Regions from separate parts of the Streptomyces sp. NPDC044921 genome, predicted to be linked through region 4. Evidence: riboswitches for the same ligand, from Rfam matches in the RefSeq annotation. Region 4 holds a riboswitch; each other region holds the start of a gene.
The links. Region 4 has a riboswitch for cobalamin ahead of AC07DA_RS05130 (ribonucleoside-diphosphate reductase subunit alpha). Riboswitches for the same ligand answer to the same signal wherever they lie in the genome.

Region 1 (3,597 bases), on a different contig from region 4:
ACTGCGAGAACTCCTGGTAGTCCCACACGCGCCGCAGACACGCCTCGGCATAGCCGGCCAGACCCCTGTCCTCACCCCGGGTCAGGTGGTCCACCAGGGCGTCACCCAGCAGGAAGGCGTCGTGCAGGGCCAGGTTCATGCCCTTGGCCGCGATGGGGGCGACCAGGTGGGCCGCGTCGCCGGCGAGGAAGAGACGGCCGTGCGCCATGGGCTCGGTCACGTAGTCGTGCATGTCCAGCACGCGCTTCTCGATCAGCCGCCCTTCGGTCAGCGGCGCCGCACCGTACGCCCCGAGCCGCTCCCGGAGCTCCGCCCAGACGCGCTCGTGCGGCCAGTTCTCCGGGTCGTCGCCCGGCGGGCACTGCAGGTAGTAGCGGGTCACCTCCGGGCTGCGCGGCATCTGCCCGGCGAACCCGCGGGCGTGACAGCCGAACAGCACGCAGTCCGCGGACGGCGGAGCCTCGGCGAGCAGCGCCAGCCAGCCGATGCCGTAGTCGTGCCGGGCGATCCGCACCCGCTCCGGCGGCAGCGACGCCCGGGACACCCCGCGCGCGCCGTCACACCCGGCGACGAACCCGGTCTCCACGACCTGCCGTTCGCCCGTCTCGGGACAGACGTACGACACCGAGGGCCGGTCGGAGCCGAGGTCGTGGAGCCGCACGTCCCGGACGCCGAAGCGGATCCGCCCGCCGCGCACGTCGGCGTACTCGCGGACCAGGTCCGTCACCAGCAGCGGCTGCGGGTAGACGAAGTGGTGGCTGCCCGTCAGCTCGCCGTAGGAGAACCGGTAGCGCTCCCCGCCGAAGCGGAACTCGCACGCGCTGTGCAGCTCCGCCCGGTCCAGCAGGTTACGGGCGAGGCCGCGCTTCTCCAGGCCGCGTACGGCCCACTCCTCGATGACGCCCGCCCGCGGCCGCCGTTCGATGAACTCCCGGGTCTCGGTCTCCAGCACCAGGCAGTCCACCGAGGCGGCCCGCAGGATGTTGCCGACGGTCAGACCGGCGGGGCCGGCGCCCACGACGACGACCGGGAAGCGTTGCGGGGCACCGGAGTTCGCGGGCGGCGGGAGACGGGTCATGCCGCTCATTATGGAGGCGGTGCCGGCGCACGGGCACCCGCACGGCGGCCGGACGGGCGCACCGTTTCCGCGCCCCGCGGCGGGGCGCCGTGGCGGTCACCGCCCGAGCCGCGGGATCTCGATCGCCGGGCAGCGGTCCATCACCATCTCCAGGCCCGCCGCGCGGGTCCGCGCGTACGCCGCCTCGTCGACGACGCCCAGCTGGAACCAGACGCCCTTGGCGCCCTTCGCCACCGCCTCGTCCGCGACGGCCCCGGCGAGCTCGCTGTTGACGAAGACGTCGACGACGTCCACGTCGAAGGGGATGTCCGCCAGGCTCGCGTACCCCTGCTCGCCGTGCACCGTCTCCGCCTTCGGGTGCACCGGCACCACGCGCTTGCCGAAGCGCTGCAGCACCGCGGCGACGCCGTACGCCGCGCGCTGCCGGTTCGACGACAGGCCCACCACGGCCCAGGTGTCGCCTAGCTCGCTGAGGATCCTGCGGACCGTTGCCTCGTCGCCGTACACCGGCGGCCTCCTCGGGACGTCGTGGTCGAAGTGCTGTCCCGGCAACGGCGCGGGACGCGCGGTGATTCCCGGGGAGCCGCCGTGATAGCTTGCCGAGGCCAGTCGAACCCATGTACGTGGGTCAGGGAATCCGGTGGGAATCCGGAACTGACGCGCAGCGGTGAGGGGGACGGGCGGGGCCTCGGCCACTGGACTCCGGCACGGACGTCCGGGAAGGCGCTCCGTTCCGGGTGAACCCGAGTCCGAAGACCTGCTGGCGGCCCCCGCGGCCGGTACGCGGCGGGGGAGCACCGTACGACCGGGCTCCGCGATCGGGCCCTCGACGACTGAGGACTGGTTCCCGTGCCCCTCGCCCCACCCGCCCGCGCCGTCCTGCTGCTCGCGGCCGGCTCCCTGCTCCTGACCGGCTGCGGCGACGCCGAGCCCGCCGCCGCGAAGGCCGCCGCCGTCCGCCTCGGCAACTGCGGCCACGAGGTGCGCGTCGCCGCGCCGCCGCGGCACGCCGTCTCCCTCAACCAGGGCACCACCGAGATCCTGCTCTCCCTCGGCCTCGCCGACCGCCTCGCCGGCACGGCGACCTGGACCGACCCCGTGATGAAGGGACTGGAGAAGGCCAACGCGACGGTGCCGCGCATCGCCGACGACAACCCCTCCTTCGAGCGGGTCCTGGACGCGGACCCGGACTTCGTGGCCGCCTCCTTCGTCTCCACCCTCGGACCGGGCGGCGTCGCCACCCGCGAACAGTTCGGGAAGCTCGGCGTCCCCACCTACGTCTCGCCGTCCGACTGCGCCGGGAAGGACAACTCGGGCGGCGGCGACGGCGCACGCGACAAGGCCCTCGGCATGGACACCGTCTACGGCGAGGTGCGCGACCTCGCGGCCGTCTTCGGGGTGAGGGAACGCGGCGACGCGCTCGTGGCCTCCCTCCGCCAGCGCATGAAGAAGGCCACCGCCGGCGTCGACGCCTCCGACGTCACCCTCCTGTACTGGTTCGCCAACTCCGAGTCGCCCTACATGGCGGGCTGTTGCGGGGCGCCCGGCATCATCACCCGCTCCCTCGGCGCGAAGAACGTCTTCGACGACACGCACGAGGAGTGGCCGCAGGTCAACTGGGAGACGGTCGCCGAACGCGACCCCGACGTCCTCGTCATCGGCGACCTGACCCGCAAGTCGCAGACCGCCGAGTCGGCCGCGAGGAAGATCGCCTTCCTGGAGTCCAACCCGGCCACGAAGAACATGGACGCCGTCCGGCACAAGCGGTACGTGCTGCTCAGCGGGCAGGCCATGAACCCGACCATCCGCACGGTCGAGGGAGTGGAACGGGTCGCCGCGGGGCTGCGCCGGTTCGGGCTGGTGAAGTGACCGCCCCGGACCTGCCGGAGGCCGGGGCCCGGCCCCGGCGCGGGGCCGGGCTCGCCCTGGGCGCCGCCGGGGCCGCCGCGCTCGTCGCCTCCCTCGCCGTGGCCATCACCATCGGCCCCGCCGACATCCGCGTCACCGACGTGTGGTCCGTCGTGGCCGCCCATCTCGGCCTGGGCAGCTCGGACCTGACACCGCTCCGGGACGGCATCGTCTGGCAGTTGCGGCTGCCGCGCACCCTGCTCGCGGCCGTGTGCGGAGCCGGACTCGCCGTGTGCGGAGCGGTGATGCAGTCGCTGTTGCGCAACCCGCTGGCCGATCCGTTCGTGCTCGGGGTCTCCTCGGGCGCCTCCACCGGTGCGGTCGTCGTGGTCGTGCTGGGCGTGGGCGGCGGAGCGGTCTCCGTCTCCGCCGGCGCCTTCCTCGGGGCCCTGGTCTCCTTCGCGCTGGTGCTGCTGCTCAGCCACACCCTGGGCGGCACCACCGACCGGGTGGTCCTGGCCGGCGTCGCCGCCATGCAGCTGTTCTCGGCGCTCACCTCCTTCGTGGTGATGACCTCCGCCGACGCCGAGACGACCCGGGGCGTGCTGTTCTGGCTCCTCGGCTCGCTCGGCGGCGTCGGCTGGACGGACGTGTGGCTGTGCCTGGCCGTG
Region 2 (3,597 bases), on a different contig from region 4:
GGTACCCGCCGCCCGCGCCTGGGTGCCCGACCTCGCCGAAGACGGCCGGATCGGCCTGTACATGGGGGCGCTGTCCTCCGTCTCCGGCCTGATCGTGCTGGCCGGCAGCGCGGCCACCGGCTCCCTGCTCGACCTGGGGCTGCCGGCCGCCGTGCCGTGGCTGGTCCTGGCGGCCGTACCGGCCCTGGCGGTGGCGCTGCTGCCGCACCGGGACGCCGAGGGGGAACGGGAGGCCGGGGAGGAACGGGAGGCCGGGGAGAAGGGAACGGCTCCGGCGGGCTGATCCGGCCTCCGGCGGGCACGCCCGCGGACGCGCCACCCGGAGTGCGGCCCCGCGTGCGCCCCGGGTCTGCGACCTGTTTCCGGGGCCGTACCGCCCGGGCTCACCGCCGCGGCGCATAATGATCATCCGGCGCCAGTATCCTGGGTCGGCTGTGGCACCCCCCACCAATCCCCGCCCGGACGCGGGGAGTTCGGGCTGCGGCGACGAGCTTCCCACTGCATGAGACGAGGACGAGTGCTGCTAGCGGGCCGCTACCGGCTGGATGTTGAGATCGGGCGCGGTGGAATGGGAGAGGTCTGGCGGGCGTACGACGAGACGCTCGCCAGAGCGGTGGCCGTCAAGCTGCTGCTGCCCCAGGACACCGACGCCACGGCGGCCTCCCGGTTCCGCCTGGAGGCCCAGACCGCCGGGCGTCTCAACCACCCGAACCTGGTCGGCGTGCTCGACTTCGGTGAGTACGACAACCGGCTGTACCTGGTGATGGAACTCGTCGACGGCGACAGCCTCGCCGGGGTGCTGGCCGCGTCGGGCGCACTCCCGGCGGGCCGGGTGGCCGACCTCGCCGCCCAGGCCGCCGCGGGACTCGCCGCCGCGCACGCGCAGGGCATCGTCCACCGCGACATCAAGCCCGCCAACCTGCTGCTGGACGCCCACGGGACGCTGAAGATCGGGGACTTCGGCATCGCCCGCTTCCTCGACGACCCCGGGGCCGCGCTCACCGCCACCGGGCAGATCGTCGGCACCGGCCTCTACCTCGCGCCCGAGCGCGCGCTGGGCAAGCCCGCCGGCCCCGCGTCCGACATGTACTCCCTGGGGTGCGTGCTCTACCAGTTGCTCAGCGGCCGCCCGCCGTTCCAGGCCGACACCGCCGTCGCGCTCCTGCACCAGCATCTGGACGCCGCCCCGGTGCCGCCCCGCGAACTCGGCGTGGCCGGTCTCCCGCCGGCGTTCGAGAACTACCTGCTGGGGCTGCTCGCCAAGCAGCCCGAGGACCGGCCGTCGGCCCAGCAGGCCGCCGAGTGGTTCGCCGCCGGTGCCTGGCAGGGGCGGCCCGAGCCGCTGCCGGAGGCCACGCAGCCGGCGCCCTCCCCGGTGCCGTCCCCGGGGACGGCGGGCTTCGCGCCGGCCGGGGCCGGCGCCCCGGTCACCTACGCGCTGCCCACGGGGGCGCGCACCGCCCCGGGCGGGCGGGCCCGCCGCGCGGCGCCGCGGGGCGGCTCCGGCAACCGGTCGCGGCTGGGCGTCACGGCCGCCGCCGCGGCCCTCTTCCTCGCCGCGATGTACCTCGGCATGGTGTGGTTCTCACCCGACGACACCACGACGAAGAGCACCGAACCCGACGCCTCGCCGTCGGCGAGCAGCCCGGCCTCGCCCTCGGAGCCGGGGGCGTCCGCCGACCCGCCGGCCTCCACCGCGCAGACCGGCGAGACGTCGACGGTCGGCACCGTGGCCGATGTCGTCCCGTCCTCGGCGGCACCCACCACCCCGGCCCCGGCCGGACCGCCGCCCGGTCCGTCGAGCCCGGCGCCGGAGACGGGCGGGGACGGCACGGAGCAGGTGGAGCAGCCGCAGCAGCGGCCTCCGCAGGTCCCGGTGGACGACGGAGGCGACGAGGACGACGAGGGCGAGGACTGAGCGATTCTGCGCCGGTGTGCGAGCGGGCGCCCCCTCGCGCGCCCCCTGGGGCGGCTTGTCATCGCCCTTACCCCGGCCTTATTGTCACCACGCCTTGGTGAACGGGAAATCCGGTGTGATGCCGGTGCGGCCCTCGCCACTGTGAATCGGGAAGTCCGGCTCCGGCCCTCGCGGGCAGCCACTGGGTCCTCGTGACCCGGGAAGGCGGAGTTCGGGCGGTGGTACCCGTCAGCCAGGAGACCGGCCAAGGCGCGTCAACCATCCACGAGGTGCTGGAGAGGGTCTGCTGAGCCATGCACATAGCCGAGGGTTTCCTGCCTCCGGCGCACGCGGCCGCCTGGGGCGTCGCGTCGGCGCCGTTCGTCGTCCACGGAGTCCGGTCACTCACCCGTGAGGTGCGCGAGCACCCCGAGAGCACCTTGCTGCTCGGTGCCTCCGGTGCCTTCACGTTCGTCCTGTCGGCCCTGAAGCTGCCGTCCGTCACGGGCAGTTGCTCCCACCCCACGGGCACGGGCCTGGGGGCCATCCTGTTCCGGCCGCCCGTCATGGCGGTGCTGGGCACCATCACCCTGCTCTTCCAGGCGCTGCTGCTGGCGCACGGCGGGCTCACCACGCTCGGCGCGAACGTCTTCTCCATGGCGGTCGTCGGGCCCTGGGCCGGTTACGCCGTCTACCGGCTGCTGCGGCGGTACGACGTGCCGCTCATGGTGACGGTGTTCTGCGGGGCGTTCGTCGCCGACCTGTCCACCTACTGCGTCACCAGCGTGCAGCTGGCGCTCGCCTTCCCGGACCCGGGCAGCGGATTCCTGGGCGCGCTCGGCAAGTTCGGCTCCATCTTCGCCGTCACGCAGATCCCGCTCGCCGTCAGCGAGGGGCTGCTGACGGTGCTGGTGATGCGGCTGCTGGTGCAGTCCAGCAAGGGCGAGCTGACCCGGCTGGGCGTGCTGCTGGGCACGAAGGGCTCCCGGACCGGCGCGGAGGCGGTGGCTCGGTGAGCAGGAACACGAGGATCAACCTGCTGTTGCTGCTCGCCGTGGCCGCCCTCGCCGTGCTGCCGCTGGCCCTCGGCCTCGGCGACCACAAGGAGGAGCCGTTCGCGGGCGCCGACGGCGAGGCGGAGTCCGCGATCACCGAGATCGAGCCGGACTACGAGCCGTGGTTCTCGCCGCTGTACGAACCGCCGTCCGGGGAGATCGAGTCGGCCCTGTTCTCCCTCCAGGCGGCGCTCGGCGCCGGTGTCCTCGCCTACTACTTCGGCCTGCGCCGAGGGCGGCGGCAGGGCGAGCGGCGCGCGCTGGAGCGGGAGGCCGGGAGCGCGCCCGCCGACACGGCCGGCAGGTCCCCCGCCGCGGCCGGGAAGCCCGCCGACGGGCAGGACTGAGCCCGGGTGCTGCCGATCGACGCGGCGGCGCACAGCAGCCGCTGGCGCCGCCGCCACCCCGTGGACAAGGCCGTGCTCGGGCTCGGCCTCACCGTGCTCGCGATCTCGTTGCCGCCCTGGCCGGGCGCGGCCCTGGTGCTGGTCACGGCCCTGGTGCTGCTGCTGGGACCGGCGGGCGTGCCGGCCCGGCGGCTGTGGCGGGCCTACCGGGTGCCGCTGGGCTTCTGCGCGACCGGCGCGCTCACGCTGCTCGTCCAGGTCGGCGGGCCGGAGGGTTTCGTCTCCTTCGCCGGTGACG
Region 3 (3,597 bases), on a different contig from region 4:
CAGCAGACGGAGGGCCTCTACCAGTGGAACCAGGGCAGCATCGGCCAGAACGGCTTCGACGGCGTGCTGCAGATGCTGCCGGTCGCGCTCGTGGGGCTCGCGGGGCTGCTGCTGGTCGCCCGGCGGGTCGACGCGCTCGCCCTCGGCGACGACGCGGCGCGCGGTCTCGGCGTCCCGGTGCGCGCCACCCGCGTCACGGTGGTGGTGCTGGCGGCACTGCTGTCCGCGGCCGCCGTCACGCTCGCCGGGCCCCTCGGCTACGTCGGGCTCTGCGCGCCCGCCCTGGTCCGGCCGCTCGCCCGACGCTTCCGGGGCTTCACCCGCGCGCGGGCGGCGCTGCCCGCGGCCGGACTGGCCGGCGCGGCGCTGGTGCTCGGCTCGGACGTGCTGCTGCGCGCGATGATCCCCGCGGACACGGCGGTCGGCGTGCCCACCGGCATCGTCACCAGCCTGGTCGGCGCCGTGTTCCTGGTGGCGACGGCCCTGCGGCTGCGGGACACGGCCGGGGTGGAACCACCGGACCGGCTGCGCGTCCCCGGCCGGACCGCGTTCCTGGCCACGGCGGCCGCCCTGGCCGCCGTCGTCGTCGGCGCCGCCCTCGCCGGTGTGCTGCTGGGCGACAGCGAGCTCCTGCTCGGGGACGTCGCCAACTGGGCGCAGGGGCGGGCCGGCCGGACCGTCTCCTTCGTCCTGGACACCCGGGTGCCGCGGGTGCTCGCGGCGCTGTGCGCGGGCGCCGCGCTCGCCCTGGCCGGCACGCTGGTGCAGGCCGTGACCCGCAACCCGCTGGCGGAGCCCGGGGTGCTGGGCGTCTCGGGCGGCGCCGCGCTGGGTGCCGTGCTGCTGGTGACCACCGTGCCCGCCGCCGGCTCCTGGGGCGTGGCCTCGGCGGCGTTCGCCGGGGCGGCGCTGGCCTCCGCCCTCGTGTTCGGGCTCGCCGCCCGGGGCGGCTACCAGCAGAGCCGACTGGTCCTCGTCGGTATCGGCGTGGCGGCCGGATCGACGGCCCTGATCAGCCTGCTGATCGTGCTCACCGACCCGTTCAACGCCACGAAGGCGCTGACCTGGCTGTCCGGTTCGACGTACGGGCGGACCACGGCGGACGTCGTGCCGGTCGCGCTCGTGCTGGCCCTGGGCCTGGCCGTCGCGGTCACCCGGCGCACCGAGCTGGACCTCGTCTCGCTGGACGGGGACACCCCGCGCCTGCTCGGGCTGGGGCTGCCCCGGGCCCGGCTCGGCTTGCTGGTGGTGGGCGTGCTGCTGGCGGCGACCGCCGTGGCCTCGGCCGGCACCATCGGCTTCGTGGGCCTGGTCGCGCCGCACGCGGCCCGGGCCCTGGTGGGCCGGCGGCACGTGCGGGTGGTGCCGGTCGCCGTGCTGCTCGGCGCCGCCCTCGTGTGCGCGGCCGATCTCGTCGGCCGCACGGTGATCGCCCCGGCCCAGCTGGGCGCCGGCCTGATGACGGCCGTGATCGGCACCCCGTACTTCCTGTGGCTGCTGGTCCGCGGCCGCAGGGCGGCCTGAGCGGGTGTCAGGGACGGTCCCCGTCGCGCCGCGCCCGTGGGCTGAAGACGTACAGGTCGAGGATGTCGGGCAGCGGGGCGACTCCGGGGCCGCCGGCCCGGACCCAGGAGACGACGTCCTCGGTGGCGGCCGGGTCGTTGACCAGGCCCAGCCAGACCGGCCGGGCGCCGGCGGCCCGGCCCGCGGCGGACGGCTGCACCACGACCACGTTGGCCTGGTCGCAGACGTCCAGGCAGTCGGAGATCCGCACCGGCGCCGCCGCGCGCAGGCGCTCGGTCTGGGCCGCGTGGTCGACACCGGTCACCTTGGGGCTGCCGCAGCAGCAGTCCCGGCAGACGACGACACGGCACGGCGGGGAGCCGCCCGGGGTGTCGTCCAGGGGTTCGCCGGCCGGCGTCGCGGGCATGCCGCACCTGCCCTCTCTCCGGGGAGATCCGCCCCGGTGGTCCGTGGAGGAGGCGACCGCGTGAGTCTCCTGGCTCTCGGGTCGCCGCCGGTCCCGGCCTTCCCACCCGCTCGCGGGCAGTGGCCTGTCGGGACCGGCTCGCCGATCACAGTGGCGGGACCGCGCCGGACTCACACCGGCTTCCTCGTCCGCCGTCGCCTTTGTCGCCGGTCATCATTCCACGGCTCCGGGGCGGGCGGCGGGCCGCCCGAGCGGGTGGGGCAGCGGCAGGTAGCGGGCGTCGGCGCCGTCCGCGCCCGTCCAGCGCAGCAGCAGGTTCGTCTTGGCGGGCAGCGTCGGGGAGGCGAGCAGGGCGGGGATCTCCGGCAGGTCGTGCCGGGCGAGTTCGCGGCGGGCGGCGGGCCAGGGGTCGAATCCGGGACGGCGTTCGACGAGGGCCCCGGCGATCTCGGTCAGGTGGTTGACGACCAGGCAGTACACCAGCCGCTCCCAGCCGGCCGCGCGCGCCACGTCCGGCAGCAGCTTCACGCCCTCGGCGTCCCGGTACAGCACCTGCACGGGCATGCCGTCGGCGTCCACGGCGACCAGCGTGTTCTGCAGGTGCGCCTCGACGACGACGCCGTGCCCCGCGAAGGCCGCCAGGACCGGGGGCACCGCGTGGGCGAGGTAGGCCCGCCACCAGGCCTCCGGGTCGGTGACGCGGTCGAGCGGGTTGCCGTCGAAGCCCTCGACGAGCCCGGCCGCCAGCAGCGGGGTCGCCCCGGGCAGGAGGCGGCCGCCGAAGCCGTCGCGGACCAGGACGGCCAGGGCCTCGAAGGCGAAGTCCGCGGTGCGGTAGCCGCGGTCGGCGAGCCAGCCGGGCGGGCCGTCGTGGGCGGCGAAGGCCGCGCGCACCGCGGTGTCGGTCCGGCGCAGGGCGAGCAGGTCGTGGCGCCACAGCCGGCGGATGTCGTTGGTGATGCGCACGTCCAGGCTGAACTTCAGGAAGAGGTCCCGCCCGGGGGCGTGGACGGTGCGGATCGCGGCCGTCGGCCAGGTGTCGAAGGCCGTGGTGCCGAGCCGCAGGAGCCTGCCGTCCGCGAAGGCGGGGGCCAGCTCCCGGGCGGCCAGGTCGAGCTGCCAGGGGTGGGCCGGGAGCAGCCGGTAGCCGGGCGGGGCCGTGCCGAGCGTGTCGAGGGCGGAGGTGTCGCCCTCCTCCACGAGGGTGTCCTCGCGCAGCCCGAGCAGGACCAGCGGGAAGCGGGCGTGCGCCTCGGGCGCGTACGGCAGCCAGGCCGCGGCGGGGCCGCCGCCGCGGGCCTTGGGAGCCGGGTGGTGGGTGTGGCCGGTGAGCAGGCACTGCTCCGACCGCTGGTAGAGGTCCTCGGGCGGGGCGGCTCCGGCGCGGGCGGTGAGCAGCGCCGCCACGGCGTCCCGGCTGTCGGTCATCTCGGCGGGCAGGTCGGGGTTGGCCAGCCCCGTGCGCCGGCGCAGCTCCCCGGCGACCAGCTCGACCAGGCCGGCGTGGTCGAGGCGTTGCCAGGTGCCCGCCACCTCCACCTCGGGCTCGGCGGGCCGGCGGGTTCCGCGCACGCGCAGCAGACGCCCTTGGCCGGGCAGCCGGTAGACGCGGTGTGCGCCCTCCTCGCGCACCGGCCGGGCGATCTCGCGCACCAGGCAGTTGAGCA
Region 4 (3,597 bases):
AGGGGGCCGTTGCGCTCGGCCAGGTCGGCGGAGGCCTCGTAGGCGGCGAGCATGACGCGTTCGGCGATGCGGGTGGACAGGGCCTTCGCCTCGGGCGAGTCGAAGGGCAGACGCAGCTGGAAGAAGACGTCCTGCAGGCCCATCGCGCCGAGGCCGACCGGTCGCCAGCGGGCGTTGGAGCGGCCCGCCTGCTCGGTCGGGTAGAAGTTGATGTCGACGACCCGGTCGAGGAACGTCACGGCCGTGCGGACGGTGTCGTCCAGCCGTTCCCAGTCGATGTCCCCGTCGCCGACGAAGGCGCCGAGGTTGACGGACCCCAGGTTGCAGACCGCCGTCTCGCCGTCGCTGGTGACCTCCAGGATCTCCGTGCAGAGGTTGGAGGAGTGCACCACGTGGCCCGGCTCGGCGGTCTGGTTGGCGGTGCGGTTGGCGGCGTCCTTGAAGGTCATCCAGCCGTTGCCGGTCTGCGCGAGGGTGCGCATCATCCGGCCGTACAGCTCGCGCGCGGGCAGCGTCTTGCGCGCCAGGCCCTTCGCCTCGGCGGCCCGGTAGGCGGTGTCGAACTCCTCGCCCCACAGGTCGACCAGCTCGGGCACGTCCGCGGGGGAGAACAGCGACCACTGCGCGTCGGCGTTCACCCGCCGCATGAACTCGTCCGGGACCCAGTGCGCGAGGTTCAGGTTGTGCGTGCGCCGGGCGTCCTCACCGGTGTTGTCGCGCAGCTCCAGGAACTCCTCGATGTCCGCGTGCCAGGTCTCCAGGTAGACGGCGGCGGCGCCCTTGCGGCGGCCGCCCTGGTTCACGGCGGCGACCGAGGCGTCGAGGGTCTTCAGGAACGGGACGATGCCGTTGGAGTGCCCGTTCGTGCCGCGGATCAGCGAACCCCGGGCCCGGACGCGGGAGTAGGCGATGCCGATGCCGCCGGCGTGCTTCGACAGGCGGGCGACCTGGTGGTAGCGGTCGTAGAGGGAGTCCAGCTCGTCCTTGGGGGAGTCGAGGAGGTAGCAGGACGACATCTGGGGGTGCCGGGTGCCGGAGTTGAACAGCGTGGGGGAGGAGGGGAGGTAGTCGAGGCGGCTCATCAGCCGGTAGAGCGCCGCGACTTCGTCCACGGCCCGTGCGGTGTCGTCCTCGGCGAGGCCGCTCGCCACGCGCAGCATGAAGTGCTGGGGCGTCTCGATCACCTTGCGGGTGATCGGGTGCCGGAGCAGGTAGCGGCTGTGCAGGGTGCGCAGGCCGAAGTAGCCGAAGCGGTCGTCGGCGGCGGTGTCGATCAGCGCGTCGAGCCGGGCCGCGTGCAGCCGGACGAACGCGGCGGTGCGGTCGGCGATCAGACCCTCGCGGTGGCCCACGGCGACCGACTGCGTGAAGGAGGTGACGCCCTGGGAGGCGGCCTCGGCACGGATGCCGATGGTCAGCAGCCGGGCGGCCAGCCGGGAGTAGGCGGGGTCCTCGGAGATGAGACCGGCGGCCGCCTCCGTCGCCAGCTCGCGCAACTCCGTCTCGTCCGCCCGCGCGGACCGGCCGCGCAGGGCGGCGGCGGCGACCCGGCCCGGATCGGCGTCGGGGAGGTCGGCGGTCAGCTCGGTCAGGGTCCGCAACAGGGCGGCACCGGGAGCGTCGTGCGCTTCTTCCGCGTCTTCTCCGGCGGCTGAGACCGGATCGGCTGGCGCGATGGTCACGTGGGGCTCTCCCTCGCTCGGCACGGGGCCTCGTCGAGGGCAGGGGGCAGCACACGAGCGCACACGGCGTCGCGTCCACCGGCCCATTCCACGAGGCCCGGACGTCAGGCACACCGGCCGGATGGCCGGGCGCACTGTCGGCAGGTCCTCGGACTGACGCCCATACCGTGTGAAAGGGCATGGGTACACCGTTGCGGGACAGTTCCGGATTCGCACCGGATTCCCCTGCGGCGACAGCGAGCATGAGCATACATCTTGTGCCGGGTTCGGATGCCACCCCCAGATGTTGTGTCGCGCTGGTTTCAGAGGGTCAGCCGGCAGGTGTGCAGAGTGATCTTCGCCGGCCGCGGGACGACGGCGGGCCGCCGTGAGGTGTTCTCACGGCGGCCCGCCGGGGGTCGTCCGGTGTGTGTCGCGCGGTGCTCCGCGCCGGGAGGTCAGTGCGACGAACCGGCCGTGGCAGGCGGGAGCTCCACCTGTACCCCGGGGTCGCCCGCGTCCGCCGTGTAGTCCTCCGGCTTGGTCTCGTCGACGCCGTCGGGGGCCTTCAGCGCCCTGAGCACGAAGGTCAGGACCACCGTCACCACCACGTTCAGGACGAACGCCGTGAGGCCGATGTAGCCGATCTCGCCGATGCCGGGGATCTCCTTGGAGGAGCCGCCGAAGTGCTTCTGCGTCGGCGAGGCGACCCCGTACGCGGCGACCGTGCCGTAGACCATGCCGACCGCCCAGCCCGCGAGCAGCGCCCAGCGGTGGAACCAGCGGGTGAACAGGCCGCCGACCAGGGCCGGGAAGGTCTGCAGGATCCAGATGCCGCCGAGCAGCTGGAAGTTGATGGCGACCGTCTTGTCCATCGTCAGCACGAAGGCCAGCGCGCCCACCTTCACCAGCAGGGACACCAGCTTGGAGACCTTCGTCTCCTGCGCGGGCGTGGCGTCCGGCTTGATGAAGTCCTTGTAGATGTTGCGCGTGAACAGGTTCGCGGCCGCGATGGACATGATGGCCGCGGGCACGAGCGCGCCGATGCCGATGGCGGCGAAGGCCACACCGGCGAACCAGTCCGGGAACATCGTCTCGAACAGCTGCGGGATCGCCAGCTGCCCGTTCTGCACCTTGATCCCGGCCGCGATCGCCATGAAGCCGAGCAGCGCCAGCAGGCCCAGCATCAGCGAGTACAGCGGCAGGATCGTGGTGTTGCGGCGGATCACCTCACGGCTCTTGGAGGACAGGGTCGCCGTGATGGAGTGCGGGTACATGAACAGCGCCAGCGCCGAGCCCAACGCCAGCGTGGCGTAGGTCCACTGACCCGCCTCCGGCGGCGTCAGCGCACCGCGCGGCGCGCCCGTGGCCGGGTTGGTCTCGCTGAACGCCTCACCCGCCTTGGCGAAGATGTCGTCGAAGCCGCCGAGCTTGATCGGGATGTAGATGATCGCCACCGCGATGACGATGTAGATCAGCGTGTCCTTCACGAACGCGATCAGCGCGGGCGCCCGCAGACCCGACGAGTACGTGTAGGCAGCCAGCACGCCGAAGGCGATCAGCAGCGGCAGGTCCTTGATGAACCAGTTGGTGTTCTCGCCGCCGCCGATACCCATCACGTCCAGCACGGCCTGGATGCCGACCAGCTGGAGCGCGATGTAGGGCATCGTCGCCAGGATGCCGGTCAGCGCCACGGCCAGGGACAGCCCCTTGGAGCCGAAGCGGCCGCGCACGAAGTCGGAGGTCGTCACGTAGCCGTGCTTGTGCGAGACCGACCACAGGCGCGGCAGGAACGTGAAGATCAGCGGGTAGACCAGGATCGTGTAGGGCACCGCGAAGAAGCCGGCCGCTCCCGCCGCGTAGATCGCCGCCGGCACCGCCACGAAGGTGTACGCCGTGTACAGGTCGCCGCCGAGCAGGAACCAGGTGATCCACG

Region 1: it holds a riboswitch for cobalamin, as region 4 does, so the genes downstream of both, AC07DA_RS23365 (ABC transporter substrate-binding protein) here and AC07DA_RS05130 (ribonucleoside-diphosphate reductase subunit alpha) in region 4, are expected to answer to the same signal.
Region 2: it holds a riboswitch for cobalamin, as region 4 does, so the genes downstream of both, AC07DA_RS34080 (energy-coupling factor ABC transporter permease) here and AC07DA_RS05130 (ribonucleoside-diphosphate reductase subunit alpha) in region 4, are expected to answer to the same signal.
Region 3: it holds a riboswitch for cobalamin, as region 4 does, so the genes downstream of both, AC07DA_RS08495 ((2Fe-2S) ferredoxin domain-containing protein) here and AC07DA_RS05130 (ribonucleoside-diphosphate reductase subunit alpha) in region 4, are expected to answer to the same signal.

Annotation. Positions count from the first base shown of each region.
Region 1 covers NZ_JBWKIF010000015.1:74,020-77,616, forward strand. Annotated here, with positions in the region: gene AC07DA_RS23355 (4-hydroxybenzoate 3-monooxygenase) at 1-1,078, opposite strand, end outside; gene AC07DA_RS23360 (CoA-binding protein) at 1,175-1,585, opposite strand; cobalamin riboswitch at 1,683-1,843, shown strand; gene AC07DA_RS23365 (ABC transporter substrate-binding protein) at 1,928-2,947, shown strand; gene AC07DA_RS23370 (FecCD family ABC transporter permease) at 2,944-3,597, shown strand, end outside.
Region 2 covers NZ_JBWKIF010000032.1:54,701-58,297, forward strand. Annotated here, with positions in the region: gene AC07DA_RS34070 (MDR family MFS transporter) at 1-283, shown strand, start outside; gene AC07DA_RS34075 (serine/threonine-protein kinase) at 503-1,918, shown strand; cobalamin riboswitch at 1,997-2,181, shown strand; gene AC07DA_RS34080 (energy-coupling factor ABC transporter permease) at 2,212-2,913, shown strand; gene AC07DA_RS34085 (energy-coupling factor ABC transporter substrate-binding protein) at 2,910-3,299, shown strand; gene cbiQ (cobalt ECF transporter T component CbiQ) at 3,306-3,597, shown strand, end outside.
Region 3 covers NZ_JBWKIF010000004.1:279,160-282,756, forward strand. Annotated here, with positions in the region: gene AC07DA_RS08490 (iron ABC transporter permease) at 1-1,524, shown strand, start outside; gene AC07DA_RS08495 ((2Fe-2S) ferredoxin domain-containing protein) at 1,532-1,930, opposite strand; cobalamin riboswitch at 1,994-2,115, opposite strand; gene AC07DA_RS08500 (IucA/IucC family protein) at 2,144-3,597, opposite strand, start outside.
Region 4 covers NZ_JBWKIF010000003.1:2,993-6,589, forward strand. Annotated here, with positions in the region: gene AC07DA_RS05130 (ribonucleoside-diphosphate reductase subunit alpha) at 1-1,682, opposite strand, end outside; cobalamin riboswitch at 1,805-1,932, opposite strand; gene mctP (monocarboxylate uptake permease MctP) at 2,120-3,597, opposite strand, start outside.